Regions from separate parts of the Nocardia sp. NBC_01377 genome, predicted to be linked through region 1. Evidence: predicted binding sites of a transcription regulator. Region 1 holds the regulator's gene; the other holds the start of a gene.
What was found. The regulator HspR, encoded in region 1, represses chaperone genes until heat shock. The targets are predictions, from matches to a motif close to ANNTGAGTNNNNNNNACTCANNT.
Positions count from the first base shown of each region.

Region 2: the regulator HspR is predicted to act here: its motif matches at 4,763-4,785, upstream of clpB (ATP-dependent chaperone ClpB).

Region 1 covers NZ_CP109566.1:7,014,843-7,022,659, forward strand. The annotation lists gene OG225_RS32385 (FAD-binding oxidoreductase) at 112-1,269, shown strand; gene OG225_RS32390 (FAD-binding oxidoreductase) at 1,436-2,224, shown strand; gene OG225_RS32395 (globin domain-containing protein) at 2,351-3,520, opposite strand; gene OG225_RS32400 (heat shock protein transcriptional repressor HspR) at 4,270-4,671, opposite strand; gene dnaJ (molecular chaperone DnaJ) at 4,671-5,828, opposite strand; gene grpE (nucleotide exchange factor GrpE) at 5,886-6,488, opposite strand; gene dnaK (molecular chaperone DnaK) at 6,485-7,817, opposite strand, start outside.
Region 2 covers NZ_CP109566.1:4,015,958-4,023,774, reverse strand. The annotation lists gene OG225_RS18545 (universal stress protein) at 1-361, opposite strand, end outside; gene OG225_RS18540 (SRPBCC family protein) at 398-1,054, opposite strand; gene OG225_RS18535 (hypothetical protein) at 1,137-1,373, opposite strand; gene OG225_RS18530 (magnesium transporter) at 1,612-1,902, shown strand; gene clpB (ATP-dependent chaperone ClpB) at 2,062-4,611, opposite strand; partial or broken gene OG225_RS18520 (IS701 family transposase) at 5,062-6,180, shown strand; gene OG225_RS18515 (hypothetical protein) at 6,203-6,367, shown strand; gene OG225_RS18510 (GNAT family N-acetyltransferase) at 6,723-7,208, opposite strand; partial or broken gene OG225_RS18505 (phosphoketolase) at 7,783-7,817, opposite strand, start outside.

The DNA.
Region 1 (7,817 bases):
CCACCCGGCCCCATACCCACACGACCACGGGATTTTTCAGGGATACTTGACGGCGGACCGCCGGTTACGGATACGTCCCTGAGCTACACGAGGGAAAGGAAGCTCCACGTCGTGGATGCGCGTTCGGCAGCGCTGGTCCGCGCCAATTTCCGTGCGGTGATCGAATCACCGCACGGGTCCGAGCGGTTGATCAGCGCGTTCTACGGTCACCTGTTCGCGGATAACCCGCAGTTACGCGAGCTCTTCCCGCCCGCGATGGACATGCAGGCGAAACGTTTGGTGACCGCGATCCAGTTCGTCCTCGACAATCTGGAGGATTGGTCGCGGGCGCAGAAGTTCCTGGAACAATTGGCACGTGACCACCGCAAATACGGGGTGACGGCCGCACATTACGACGCGGCGGGCCGCGCCCTACTCACCGCGTTCCGGGTTTTCAACGGCGCGGGCTGGCATCGCGGCCTCGAAGAGGGCTGGACCGACATCACGATCCTGATCTCGGCGTCGATGGCCATCGGCGCCAACTCCGACAAATCGCAGCCCTTCTGGGAGGCGACGGTGGTCGGCCATCGCCGGGTGCTGGAGGATCTCGCGATCGTCCGGCTGCAATCGGACGGCGTGATCCCCTTCCAGGCGGGCCAGTACGTACCGGTCGCGATACCGCAGCGGCCCAAGATGTGGCGATACTTCTCGCCCGCGATCCCGGCCAATCCGTACGGTGAGATCGAATTCCACGTCCGCAAGATCCGGGGCGGCTGGGTCAGCCCGGCGATCGTCAACGAGACGAAGGTCGGCGACCGCTGGCAGGTGGCAGGTCCGCTAGGCGGTTTGCACATCGATCGTGAGAGCGGCCGGGATGTGCTGTTGATCGGCGCGGGCACCGGTATCGCGCCGCTGCGCGCCCAGCTCATCGAGATGGGCCAGCGCGGTATCAATCCGAGGGTGCATTTCTTCATCGGCGGCCGCTACCCGTGCGACCTGTACGACGTGGAGAACATGTGGCAGCTCTCGCAGAGCAATCCGTGGCTCACCATCGTGCCGGTATGCGAGCAGAAGACCAACCCGTGGTGGTACCCGCATCCGCCGTCCGATGCCCCGTACGGCATGCACCGGCGGCTGATCGGGAATCTGGGCGCGGTGGTCGCCAGCTTCGGCGCGTGGGCCGATCGCCAGATCCAGATCGCCGGTTCGGCGCGCATGATCGAGGACACCCGCAGGGCCTTGATCGCCGTCGGCACGCCGGAGCACATCATCAGCGCCGATCCGGTATGAGCCTCGATCCACTTCCGGGCGACCGATCGACGCGGACGGCACGGTGCTCATCCGGGCTGCGCCGGCCACCGGGCCCCACGGACACACCCGCGCCGATGCGGCATGATCGCCCGATGCCGACCACGGCGACGGCACGCGGGCACACCCGCTGGACACAGGAGAACTGATGACGGATCCGAGCACGCGCGGCAACGGCGCCGCGCCGTTCGACGCGACGCCCGAGTGGACCGCAACGGTCGTCGGGCACCACCGGCTGCGCCACGATGTCGCCGTGATCCGGCTGATCGGTGAATTCGTGCCCTTCGCCGCGGGGCAGTCGGTGGAGGTCAGGGTGCCGCAGCAGCCGGAGGTGCGGCGTCGGCTCACGCCCGCCCTCCCGCCCTCGCTCGACGGAAAACTGGAATTCCACGTGCGGACGGTGCCGGGCGGATGGCTCAGCGGTCAACTGGTGGTCGATACCGAAGCCGGTGACGAATGGCGGATCTCGGCTCCCGCGGGTTCCTTCCGGGTCGATCCGGACGGCGACGACGTGGTGATGATCGCGGGCGGCACCGGCCTCGCGCCGATGCGGGCGATGATCCTGGAGTTGGCCAGGCGAACCGAGCCGCCGCGCACCTACCTGTTCGTCGGCGGACGCTACCCGCGCGACCTGTACGCCGCCGATATGCTGAGCATTCTGGCGGACGAACTCCCTTGGCTCACCGTGGTTCCGGTGGTGGACAACACCGAGGATCCTTCCTGGATCGACGAGTGGCACCGGCGTTCCCAGGTCGATATCGGCTTCTCACAGGACGAATTGCTTCAGGGCAGCCTCGCCGATGTGGTCGGCTCGCACGGGGCTTTCACCTCGCATCAGGTACTGGTCTGCGGGTCGCCGGGGATGACGCGATCGACGGTGGATCGTCTGCTCGAAACCGGGACGCCCGCCGAGCGCATCCAGGTCGAAGGACTCTGACCATCCCGGTGCGGTGATCTTCGTCCAGGCGAAGGCCGGGATCCATTCGCAGACTCGCGGATAGTAGTCACCCGCCTGGATCCCGGCCTTCGCCCGGACGAAGAGCCGCCGCCGGGCAGGATCCGGTCAGAACAGCGGATCGTGCCGGATGTTCTTCGTCTCGGTACCGGCCGCCATCAGCCGGAATTTGGTGGTCTGCACCATCGATGGCGAACCGACGATCTGCACATCGCGATCGGCCCACGACCCGAAACCCGCGACGATCTTGCCGATCTGTCCCGTGATCCGTGGTTCCAGACCGGGTAATTCCGGTGTGGGTTCACCGGAATCGACATACCACCACGGGTTCTGGTCGTTCTCCGCCACCGGGGTGACGGTGAGCCATTTATTCGCCACGGCAAGTCGGCTCAGCGTCTCGAGGTCGTACAGATCGCACGGATAGTGACCACCGACGAACAGGTGCACCTTGGGATTGGTTCGCCGCTGCGCCATCGACATGATCTGCGCGCGCAGCGGCGCGATTCCGGTGCCGCAGCCGATCATCAACATCTTGCGCTTGGTGTTGCGGGGCACCCCGAGACCGCCGAGCGGCGAACCGAGCAGCCACGTCTCCCCCAGTTGGGTCTGGCCGACGATGGCCGGACTGACCCAGCCGCCGAGCACGCTGCGAATGTGGAATTCGATCTCGCAGTTGGCGTTCGCGGGCACGGCGGGTGAGAGGTAGCGCCACATCCGCGGCCGGGACGGCACCTGCACGCTCATGTACTGGCCCGCGGCATAGCTCATCGGTTTGTCCAGTTGCAGTCGCACGACGGTGAGATTGCGCAGCACCGAACGGGACTCGATGACGGTGCCCGACCAGACCGCGGGCGTCTTCTCCTGGTCTGCCGCGCCGATCATGGTCTCGGCGATGACGGTCAATCCGTCGTCCCATGCCTGCTCGACCTCGTCGGTCCACATCTCGGTACCGGCGAAGCGACGCATCGCGGTTTTCAGCGAGGTGGCCACCGCGACGTAATGTTCCGGCTTGACGCCGTATTTGCGATGGTCGCGCCCCAGTTGGGCGAGGAATGGTAGTAACTTGTTCGGCTCCTCGAGCCGATCGAGCGTGTAGGAAATGGCCTTGACCAGCCGGTCACGCTGCGAGTCCATCGCCGCGGGAAAGAAATCGCGGACGTGGGGGTAGTCCGTGAACAATGTCGCATAGAACGAACTGGCCAGCTTCTCCGGACCCCCCTCCTCCGCAGCAACCGCCTTGAACGTGGTTCTGATCAAAGCGACGGTGCGCGAATCCATTTGCGTCACAACCCCATTTCGCACTCGGAACACATAACGTGCCAGCGAGTGAGATGCCGCGGGACACTCGTCAGCAGCCGATGCCAAGGAGTGTAGGCGAGGTTTGCCAGCTACGGAACGTCACTGTTAAACATCAAGCGTGTAATTTCTACGAAACGAGGATGGATAATGAGAAACATGCGAGAAACCGACTGAAAGACCGATAATACCAGGTCGATTCGGACATCCATCCACCGAATTCGCACGATCCGTTTTGCAAGCTTCGTCCGAATCCTGTCCCCGGAGCGACTTTTCGGCAACTCGAGCGCGGTCACCCGCCGCCGATACGGGTCGGGCGGAGGCGGAACGCGAGCGGGGCGAGGGCTGCGGGCGACCGACGATCCGGCGGTGCGATGCTCGAATCCGAACGGCCGGATTCGGATCCGGACCCGCTTACCGTCGGCTAACGAATCCACGCGGCGGGAGGGAAAATCCCGGGGCATCCGGCCATTTCCGATGCGGTCCGGAAATCGGGGACCCGATCGGAAGTTTGCCGAATGGTTTCCCCCGATCGGCGCGCACCACCGCGACGCCCGCTCTCCCATCACGACACGATCCCGAACCGAGGCGACGCGTATTTGTCCACAGGTGTGAACAGGGGGCTTGCACAGCTGTGGAATACCGGGCGCGTATTCCCGCGAAACGACTTCGGGCCCCGGATTCCGGCACACGCGAAGTGCGCCGGGCCGGGGCCCGAAGTTTTCGTGAACTCAGCGCTGGTGGCGTGGTTTCCACACCACCAGTGCGGTACTGCGTTGCGGCGGCGCGAAATCCGGCCGGTACCCCGCACGCAGTCGTTCCAGCTCGGCCGCCATCTCGGCGACGGCCTGCCGCAACTCCTCCACCTGGTTGGTCAATTCGATGATCCGTTTGATACCCGCCAGGTTGACGCCCTCGTCCTGGGACAGCCGCTGCACTTCGCGCAGCAACTCCACATCCCTTGCCGAATAGCGCCGCCCGCCACCCGAAGTGCGTTGCGGCGTCACCAGTCCGAGGCGGTCATAGGTGCGCAGAGTCTGCGCGTGCATGCCCGCCAACTGGGCCGCCACCGAGATCATGAAGAACTCGGCACGCGAGGCCCCACCGGAGGCCTTCTTCGGATCAGTGGACATTACGCACCTGCCCATCCGGCGCGGGGATCGAACCCGCTGGTCTGTTCCGCCTCCGCGTAGCGTCGCAGCGCTTCGGCGGCACTGTCGTCGAGCTTCTGCGGCACCGCGACCTTGACGGTGACCAGCAGGTCACCGGCGCCGCCGCCGCGCTTGGGCACACCGCGCCCGCGCACCCGCAGAATCCGGCCGTCGGCCGTGCCCGGAGGCACCTTGACACCGACCCGACCCTCCAGCGTCGGCACGGAAACCGTTGTCCCCAGGACCAACTCACTGTAACTGACCGGCAGCACCAGGGTCAGGTCGTCGCCGTTGCGGCCGAATACCTTGTCCTGGCTCACGTGCACGCTCACGTACAGATCGCCCGAGGGCGCGCCGCGTAATCCCGCTTCCCCCTGTCCGGCCAGCCGGATCCGCTGCCCGTCACCGACACCCGGCGGAATCCGCACCGTGATGGTGCGGGTCCGGTTCTGGATGCCGGTGCCACGGCAGTCGACACAGGGATCGTCGATGATCGATCCGGTGCCTCGGCAGTCGTCGCACGGCTCGCTGAAGCCGAACGCGCCCTGATTGCGGCTGATGACGCCCGCGCCGTTGCAATGCGGGCAGACCCGGGGGCTGGTCCCCGGCTTCGCGCCGCTGCCGTGACAGGTGGTGCACGGCGAGGGACTGGTCATCCGCAGCGGAACGGTGACGCCCTGTGCGGCCTCGCGGAATCCGAGTGTCGTCTCGGTCTCCACATCGGCGCCGCGGCGCGGACGGTTCGTCGTCCGCGCGCCGCCCCGATTGAACAGGCCGCCCAGCAGATCTCCGAGGCCACCGTCGCCCGCGTTGGCGTTGCCGAAGATGTCGCCGATATTGAAATCCTGCGAGAATCCGCCCGCCGCACCGGGAGTGAACCCGCCGCGGCCGTAGCCGCCACCCGCGAACAACTTGCGGGTGTCGTCGTACTCCTTGCGTTTGGCCGGATCCGACAGCACGGCGTGCGCCTCGCTGACGGTCTTGAACCGCTCTTCTGCCTTGGCGTCACCCGGATTGGCGTCCGGATGCAGATCACGGGCGAGCTTGCGATACGCCTTCTTGATCTCGTCCTGCGAGGCGCTGGAGGAGACACCCAGCTCCTTGTAGAAGTCCTTTTCGATCCACTCCCGTTGACTCACCCGGTCTCTCCTCCTCTCACGGTGTCGGATATTCGGCGTTCGCGGCTTCCCGCGGGTCTACCGGTTGTTCGCTTCGGCATCAGCATCCGAAGCCTCTGTCTCGGATGGCTCGACCGGTTCGGCCGCGTCGGTCACTGCGACGAGCGCGTGCCGAAGCACCCTGTCGCCGAATCGATAACCCTTGCGCATGACGATGCCGATCACCGGATCGTGCCCGGAACCCTCGTGCTGCACGGCCTCGTGCAGGGTCGGGTCGAAGGGATCGCCCTCGGCCCCGAACTCCTCCAGGCCCTGCTTGCGCAGCGCGTCGGCGAGCTTGTCGGCCACCGACCGCAGCGGTCCGGTCTCCAGATCGCCGTGCGCCCTCGCCCGGTCGAGATCGTCGAGCACTCCGAGCAATTCGGTGACCACCGAGGCCTTCGCCGCGTCGATCGCGGTCTTGCGATCGCGATCGACGCGACGGCGGTAGTTGGCGTATTCGGCCGTCAACCGTTGCAGGTCGGCGGTGCGCTCGGCGAGCTCACCGCTGGTGTCGGCAGGCTCGGCAGCGGCGGCGGAACCGTTCTCAGCCGCCTGCTCCCTGATCTCACCGGTCTCCGGATCGATCTTCCTGTTGTCGACGACGGTGATCGGCTCCTGCTCGGAGTTGCCCCGAGTCACTTCTTCTCCGTGTCGACCGGCTCGTCGACGACCTCGGCATCCACGACCTGGTCATCGTCGGCGGGGTTCGGCGTGCCGTTGCCGTTCGCTGACTGCTCGGCGGCCGAGGCCTCGTAGATCGCCTGGCCCAGCGCCTGCGATTCGGTGGCGAGCTTCTCCACCGCGGCCTTCACCGCCGCGATATCGGTGCCCTTCAGCGCCTCGTTCGCCTCGGCGATGGCCGCCTCGACCTTGGACTTCACGTCCGCGGGCACCTTGTCCTCGTTGTCCTTGATGAACTTCTCGGTCTGGTGCACCAGCGACTCGGCCTGGTTGCGGGTCTCGGCCTCCTCGCGGCGGGCCTTGTCCTCGGCGGCATGCGCCTCGGCGTCCTTGACCATCCGGTCGATCTCCTCCTTGGACAGGCCGGAGCCGTCCTGGATCTTGATCGTGTTCTCCTTGCCGGTGCCCTTGTCCTTGGCCGTCACGTGGACGATGCCGTTGGCGTCGATGTCGAAGGTGACCTCGATCTGCGGCACGCCGCGCGGAGCCGGCGGGATACCGGTCAGCTCGAACGATCCGAGCAGCTTGTTGTGCGAGGCGATCTCGCGCTCGCCCTGGAACACCTGGATCTGCACCGACGGCTGGTTGTCGTCGGCCGTGGTGAAGGTCTCCGAGCGCTTGGTCGGGATGGTGGTGTTGCGCTCGATGAGCTTGGTCATCACCCCGCCCTTGGTCTCGATGCCCAGCGACAGCGGGGTCACATCGAGCAGCAGGACGTCCTTGACCTCGCCCTTGAGCACACCGGCCTGGAGAGCCGCGCCGACGGCGACGACCTCGTCCGGGTTCACGCCCTTGTTGGGCTCCTGGCCGCCGGTGAGCTCCTTGACGAGCTCGGTGACGGCGGGCATGCGGGTGGAACCACCCACGAGCACGACGTGGTCGATGTCCTTGACCGAGATGCCCGCGTCCTTGATCACGGACTGGAACGGCGCGCGGGTGCGGTCGAGCAGGTCCGAGGTGATCTTCTGGAATTCGGCGCGGGTCAGCTGCTCGTCGAGGAACAGCGGGTTCTTGTCGGCGTCGACGGTGATGTAGGGCAGGTTGATCGAGGTGCTCTGCGAGGAGCTGAGCTCGATCTTGGCCTTCTCGGAGGCCTCGCGCAGCCGCTGCAGCGCCATCTTGTCCTTGGTCAGGTCGATACCCGCGCTGGCCTTGAACTTGTCGACCAGCCAGGAGACGACGCGCTCGTCCCAGTCGTCGCCACCGAGGTGGTTGTCACCGGAGGTCGCGCGGACCTCGACGACGCCCTCACCGATTTCCAGCAGCGAGACGTCGAAGGTACCGCCA
Region 2 (7,817 bases), 3.0 Mb from region 1:
CCACCATCCAGGCAGTTTTCGAATAGTCGATCAGCAGACGAGTGGGTGAGTCGTCGGAGATCTCGGTTTCTATTTCCAGCTCGGGGGCGATTTCGCGCGCCGATACCGCCGCTTTGTCGAGGACCGCCCTCGCATGCTCGCGGACCGCGTCGATGATCGCGGGTGTGATGACGTCGTGGCTTTCCACCGAGGAACTCAGCGTCAGGAGATCGATACCGTGCACGATCCGCAAGGGGCGACGGCGCTGTGCCGCAGTCTCGGCGGCCCAGCGAACAGCCAGATCGCTGCCGCGAGAGCCGTTTACGCCGACCACCACTGATCCCTGCTCGTGTTGTGGTGGGGTGTCGGGATGGTGGTCCATGGTGAGTACCTTTCAAGAGTGCGGGAATCGAAGGAATCAGATCCGGGCCAGCGGTGCGGCCGGTAAAGCCGTGCTCTTCTGTTCGGCGCGTCGTGCGATGCCCAACAACATCTTTCGCTCCATGACCCAGCTCCCCGGTTCCATGATCACGCGATTCAACAGTCGGACGGGCGCGGAGGCGGTGGGTGTCACGATGCGATTGCGGCTGATCAACCGGGTGCCGCTGACGCCGGGGTACAGCCCGAATGCCCAGATCCAGTTTCCGTCGGTCGAGCGGAACACGAGGGTGCGTTCGGGCTCCAGTTCGGTGACGCGCATTGTCGGCCCGCTGGTCCCCAGGCTGAGTGTGTCTCCGACGGCGAGGTCTTGGAATTGGGGCAGAATTTCATCGGCGCTGTGCATGTCGAGTCCGAGCAGGTTTTCGATCCAGTCATAGGTGTAGGCGCCGCCACGGCCGGGCCCCATTTGTACGAGCCAAGGCCATATCGCGGAGGGCGGGGCCTGGACGGTGACGGCCCTGGTAGCGACGATGTCGGGTATGGGGAGCAAGTCGTCGCCGGGCATCGTCCGTGTCGCTTCGTCGGGCGTGGTGCCCCAGTTGAGGCATCGGTCGCGAAGCAGTACCTGGTAGCCCACTGCCAAACCAGCGAGGTAGGTGCCGAGGCCGATCGCGCATGCCGTGGTTTTCTTCATACCGATACGGTCCGTCCGACTGTCGATATCAAGGAAGGGCACTTGGGCCGTAGTGGCGTTGACCATGGTCGTCGCTGCTCGATCAGCGACGGCGGCGCTTGCGGACTGCGACGCCCCAGCACAGGAGCCGCGATGCCGCCGCGAGGTAGAGGATGAGGACCACATACAGCAACGGCCCGTAGTCCGCCGACCACCCGGAGATCCTGCTGCTGATGACCAAGGGGGTGAAGAGCATCGTCAGGGCGAGAAGGATCGCAGGCACGCCCAGCGGTGCCGCAGGATCATCTGCCTGGGGAGCGAGGCGTCTGGTCTGCGTCATGTTCGAAGTGTGTCGGACCCCACGGCTTCGCACGTAGAGGACTCCGACCTCGGAAACAGGGTCCAAGGCCGGTGACTATGAGTGCCGCAGCTGACCTGAGCTGCCTGTCTACCGCCGCGTACCGATTCGAGACGCGAGATCGGGGCAGAGGCTGTCGTGGTGATACGGTGAAACCGCGCTACCGTTCGCCGGTGAGTGACCCCGCCTCCCATGGCTCCTGGTCGGCTTGATCGGATCCATGTTGGCCGCAGGACTGGTGGACGCCTTCCAAAGCCAACTGGAGCGCCAAGTCCTCCTCGGCTTCTTCATACCCGCGATCGTCTACTTGGCGGACGCGGTGGGCACCCAGACAGAGGCGCTCGTCATCCGCGGCCTGTCGGTGGGGGTCGGTATCAAACGAATTCTCTGGCGCGAGACGGTCACCGGACTCCTCATCGGCGCGCTCGTCGCCGTCGCCGCCTATCCGATCACCCTGCTGTTCTGGCACGATGCCGCTGTCTCGGTCTCGATCTTCGTCTACTTGACGTGAACGCGGTTGTTGTCGGTTGACCGGGGGTGCATCGCCGAGCGTCCACGCTGCGCTGCGGACCTTTCAGCGCATCCGTGTTTCGAACATTCGCAGTGCTGTCGATGGCGACCGGCGTGAAAGTGCTGTTCGCCATCGACGGGCAGGTGCCGCACGGTCGGCTCATGTGCTGACAGTGAGCGAATCGCCGTCCTCGTTCACCTTCACGGTGTCGCCGTCGATGATCTTTCCGGCCAGTAGTGCTTTGGCGAGGGTGTCGCCGATGGACTGCTGGATCAGTCTGCGTAGCGGTCTGGCGCCGTAGGCCGGGTCGTAGCCCCGCACCGCGAGCCAGGATCTGGCCGAATCGCCGACGTCGAGGGTGAGCCTGCGTTGGGCGAGCCGTTTCTGGAGTTGGGCGAGTTGGATGTCGACGATGTGTTGGAGTTGTTCCTCGTCGAGCGCGTGGAACATGACCACGTCGTCGAGCCGGTTGAGGAATTCCGGTTTGAACGCCGAGCGCACCGCGTTCATGACGAATTCCTGGTCGCCGCCGGCACCCAGGTTCGAGGTCAGGATGAGGATGGCGTTGCGGAAATCGACCGTCCGCCCCTGACCGTCGGTGAGGCGGCCTTCGTCGAGGACGGCGAGCAGGATGTCGAAGACATCGGGATGGGCCTTCTCGATCTCGTCGAAGAGCACCACCGAGTACGGCCGCCGCCGCACCGCTTCGGTGAGTTGACCGCCCTGGTCGTAGCCGATATACCCGGGGGGCGCGCCGACCAGGCGGGCCACCGCGTGCTTCTCGCTGTACTCGCTCATATCGATGCGGACCATGGCGCGTTCGTCGTCGAACAGGAAGTCCGCCAGGGCCTTGGCCAGTTCCGTCTTACCGACGCCGGTCGGGCCGACGAACATGAACGAGCCGGTCGGACGGTTCGGGTCGGCGACCCCGGCGCGCGCTCTGCGCACCGCGTCGGAGACAGCTGTGACGGCCTCCATTTGACCGACGACCCGCTGACCCAGTTCCTGCTCCATGCGCAGCAGTTTCCGGGTCTCGCCCTCGAGCAGCCGCCCGACCGGGACGCCGGTCCACGCGGAGACCACCTCGGCGATATCGTCGGGGCCGACCTCCTCCTTGAGCATGACCGAACCGTCGGCGGCCGATTTGGAGACCTGCTCGGCCTGTGCCAGATTCTTCTCCAGTGCCGGGATCCGGCCGTAACGCAATTCCGCGGCCCGGCCGAGATCACCGTCGCGTTCGGCCCGCTCGGATTCCCCGCGCAGCGATTCCAGTTCCTCCTTCAGGACGCGGACCCCGTCGATGGCGTTCTTCTCGTTCTGCCACCTGGTCGTGAGCTGGTTCAGTTTCTCCCTGTCGTCGGCGAGTTCCTGGCGCAGTTTCTCCAGCCGCGCCTTGGACGCCTCGTCGGTCTCCTTGCTCAGCGCGACCTCTTCGATCTCGAGCCTGCGCACCGCGCGCTCGACCTCGTCGATCTCGACGGGACGGGAGTCGATCTCCATGCGCAGCCGCGACGCCGATTCGTCGACCAGGTCGATCGCCTTGTCCGGCAGGAACCGGGAGGTGATGTAGCGATCCGACAACGCCGCCGCCGCGACCAACGCCGAATCGGTGATGCGCACACCGTGGTGCACCTCGTAGCGTTCCTTGATGCCGCGCAGGATGGCGATGGTGTCGGCCACCGAGGGCTCACCGACGAGCACCTGCTGGAAACGGCGTTCCAGGGCGGCGTCCTTCTCGATGAACTTGCGGTATTCCTCGAGGGTGGTCGCGCCGACCAGGCGCAACTCACCCCTGGCCAGCATCGGCTTGATCATGTTGCCCGCGTCCATCGCCGATTCACCGGTCGCGCCCGCGCCGACGATGGTGTGCAGCTCATCGATGAAGGTGATGACCTGTCCCGCGCTGTTCTTGATGTCCTCGAGCACGGCCTTGAGCCGCTCCTCGAACTCACCGCGATATTTCGCGCCCGCCACCATGGCGGCCAGGTCGAGGGAGACCACGGATTTGCCGCGCAGCGACTCCGGCACGTCACCGGCGATGATGCGCTGGGCCAAACCCTCCACGATCGCGGTCTTGCCGACACCGGGTTCACCGATCAACACCGGATTGTTCTTGGTCCGACGGCTCAGCACCTGCACCACGCGGCGGATCTCGGTGTCGCGCCCGATCACCGGATCGAGTTCGCCCGCCCGCGCCGCCTCGGTCAGATCGGTGGAGTACTTCTCCAGCGCCTGATAGCTGCCCTCGGGATCGGGGCTGGTGACCCTGGCGCTACCGCGCACGGTGGTGAACGCCTCACGCAGCCCGTCGGGGGTCGCGCCGTACTTCGTCAACAGCATGGTCACGTCCGAATCGCCCTGCGCCAATCCGACCAGGACGTGTTCGGTGGAGACGTATTCGTCACCGAGTTCGGTCGCCAAACGCTGAGCGGCGGTGATCGCCGCCAGCGCCTCGCGTCCGAGCTGCGGGGTCGTGGTCGCGCCGGTGGCGCGCGGCAGCCGGTCGACGATCTCTTGTGCCTCGCGTCGTACCGTCGCCGGATCGGTTCCGACAGCCTTCAGCAAAGGAGCGGCGATACCGTCGGTTTGATCCAGCAACGCCACCAGCAAGTGCGCCGGACGAATCTCCGGATTACCCGCGGCCGAGGCCGACTGCAGTGCGGCGGTCAGCGCCGCCTGGGTCTTGGTGGTGGGATTGAACGAGTCCACGAGCACCTTCCTACCTAGTTGATATACCTATTCGTACTGGGCTGTCTCCGGCTCGTCGAAGAGCATTCAGTCAGCAAAAGCAGAGACCAATGCCACCGCTGACGACCTTCCGGCCTGAAAATGCCTTGTGCACTGGAGTGAAGACCAATGGAGTTGAGTCCATTGCGCTCAACTCTATTGGTTCGTGCCGATGTCCACGGTTGGTGTCGCCGCGCGTAGGCCACTTTCGTGCCCGGCGATAGTAGTTTGGTGCGGCAACCGCGAAATCGCGTGGTGCAGAATTAGTTCGGTCTCGAGGCTGTGACGAGTCGGCGCGCCGACAGGTACCTCGATCGAAGGTGGTTCGGCGAAAGTGGACTGCTCGATTCAACAAGCGGGAACGCGAGAGGTCCCCTTCTGGATTAGTACTGCAACGGCACTCGGTTGAGTGTGTGCTGGTAGATCTGGCATGTGGTGTTGGATCGTGTTGTGGCCGAGTTGGATTCGTTGATGTCTCGGATAGGTTCCCGGTTCGCGCGGTCCGAGCCGCGGCAGCGGGCGCGGGAGTACGTGTCGGGCCTGCTGGCCGGTTTGGAACGCAAGAACGGGTGGACTCTGGCCGAACGCGCTGGTGAGGGGTGCCCGGACGGGATGCAGCGGCTGCTGCGCAAAGCCGATTGGGATGTCGAGGGGGTGCGTGACGATGTGCGGGACTACGTGGTCGAACACCTCGGCGACCCTGACGCTGTGCTGGCCGGTGACGAGACCGGGTTCTTGAAGAAGGGCACCAAATCTGCTGGGGTGCAACGCCAATACTCGGGCACAGCCGGGCGTACGGAGAACTGTCAGATCGGGGTGTTCCTGGCGTACGCGTCGAAGCAGGGGCACGCGCTGATCGATCGGGAACTCTATGTTCCCGAGTCGTGGACCAGCGATCGCGAGCGTTGCCGCGACGCTGGGATTCCCGACGAGGTCGAGTTCGCCACCAAACCCCGGCTGATGATCGCCATGCTCGAACGCGCGTTGGCCGCGAAGGTGCCGTTCGGGTGGTTCACCGCCGATGAGGCCTACGGGCAGGCCGGTTACCTACGGGACTGGTGCGAAGACCACGACGTGTTCTACGTGATGGCCACCCGCTGCGACCACCAGATGGCCACCCGCGCCGACCGTGTCGCGCGCGCCGATGATCTGGTCGCCGAGTTCGGCGGCCGCACCTGGCAGCGGCTCTCGGTCGGCGCCGGCGCGCACGGACCGCGCGAATACGACTGGGCGCGCCGCCAAATCGAGGGCACCTGGGCCGCCGGGCGAGGACACTGGCTGCTGGCGCGACGTTCGCTCACACCCAACAGCAGAGGCGAACTCGAGATCGCCTACTACATCTGTTACGGCCCCGCCACCGCCCGGCTGGTCGATCTGGCCTGGACGGCCGGGTCACGCTGGCATGTGGAAGAGGCGTTCCAGCAGGCCAAAGGGGAAGCCGGACTCGATCACTACCAAGTCCGCAGCTGGCGGGCCTGGCACGCCCACATCACCCTGTCGATGCTCGCCCTGGCATGGCTCGCCGCGTCGAAAACCCTTGCTGCAAAGGGGAACCAGTGACCTCGACGAGGGCATGATCGCTCTCACGCTACCGGAGATCCGCCGCCTGCTCATCGCGTTCGTCCTCACCCCACGCCATGCCGCCGATCACATCTGGTCATGGTCGACCTGGCGACGACGACGCCAGCACCAAGCCCGCCTCAGCCACTACCGGCGACGCGGACATCCACTTACCTGAGCGCCGAGTGCCGTTGCAGTATTAGCCGGTGAGCAGGCGCGCCTTGCGCTTTTGCGGACACTCGTCCGCTACGCCGAAAGTGCCCCGATGTTCGAGTCACTCGAATCGTGAATGAGAACGCCCCCCCGGAGGGCTTGTGCGCCGCGAGTCCGACCGTGCCCAGCTACCTGTGGTTGATCGCCGCGGGCGCGGAGGCTTCGCTGCTGTGACGCTCGGCTCGGTCGGTCCGAACGCGCTCCAAGCCCCCATGCTGCCGATCATTATCGCCCTACCGGAGCTGTGATGCTCCGCTGTCCACGGCTCTCCGGATCCGTCGCGTTGACCAGGTTCTCGAAGGATGCTCGGTAGCGTGGCTTCAGAGCTGCACACCGACCCGGGCCATGTCGTTGTGTTTATGTGCCACAACAGGATAACCAGTCTCGATGAACCAGCGCATCATCGCGGAGTTGGTCGGTGCCACGTCGAGGACGAAGCGCTGCATGCCGCGCTCACGAGCTAACCGAGTCAGCCGGGCCATGAGTTCTGCGGCCACCCTGTCCTGGTGAGCTTGCATGGTGACCAGCGCGACCTCCGCAGTGGAGGTTGCCCGTCCTGGGAAGAAACTTGCGACCCCGACGAGGCGGTCACCGATGAACGCTCCGACAGCACCACATGACGGATCACCTCTCCCAACGGCGGCTGCGACCGTCTTCAATTCCTTTCCATCTTGTGTCGCTGAACAAAAGACACCGGCTACCGAAGGGATCCGGTCGTCGAGATCGAGAATCGCGTCGGTGTGCTCTACGTCGAGTAGGTGTACTACTACAGCCTTGTCGGCGTCGATACTGTCGATGGTGGTCACGTTGATCTCCTTCGTCCGGTCCGGGGTGCCCGGCAGCAGCTCGTCAGTTGGCACGGTCCTCACCGAGGCCTGACGTCGGCACACGGATGATTCTTCGCGGCGCCGAAAAGCAAGAAGGTATTGTCCCCGGGCTGGGCGCGCGCCGACCAAGCTGTTACAGCCTAGGTCGATACCTACGGGGGTACTCGGTACAGCAGGTGAAGAATCCGACAACAACTGCTCGCGATCGCTTCAACTGCAAAGCTGTTGATACGCAGCATAGTTGGACGGTGCGGGTTCCGGTGGTGTCGGCAGCGAAACAGTCGTGTCCACAATCGGGCAACGTGGCGGTCGCCGGCGGCCTCGCCACAACCGGCACCCCGCCATATCGACGAGGTCCGATGTTCGTCGCTGATTCCTACAGGTCATGGGTACGGGAAAGGTGACCCACGTCGAGCCGTCTCTTCGTACGCCACAAACTCGGCGACTCCGAGGAGCTGTCACCGACGAAGCGCTACGGTGACGATGCTGGATCGTTGCGGGCGATCGTGGTGGATTTCGTCCAAGTTCCCGGAGCATCCTGCCTGCTATGCGCTCACAATGCGGGGTCGGGCCAGCGCCACTGCGAGA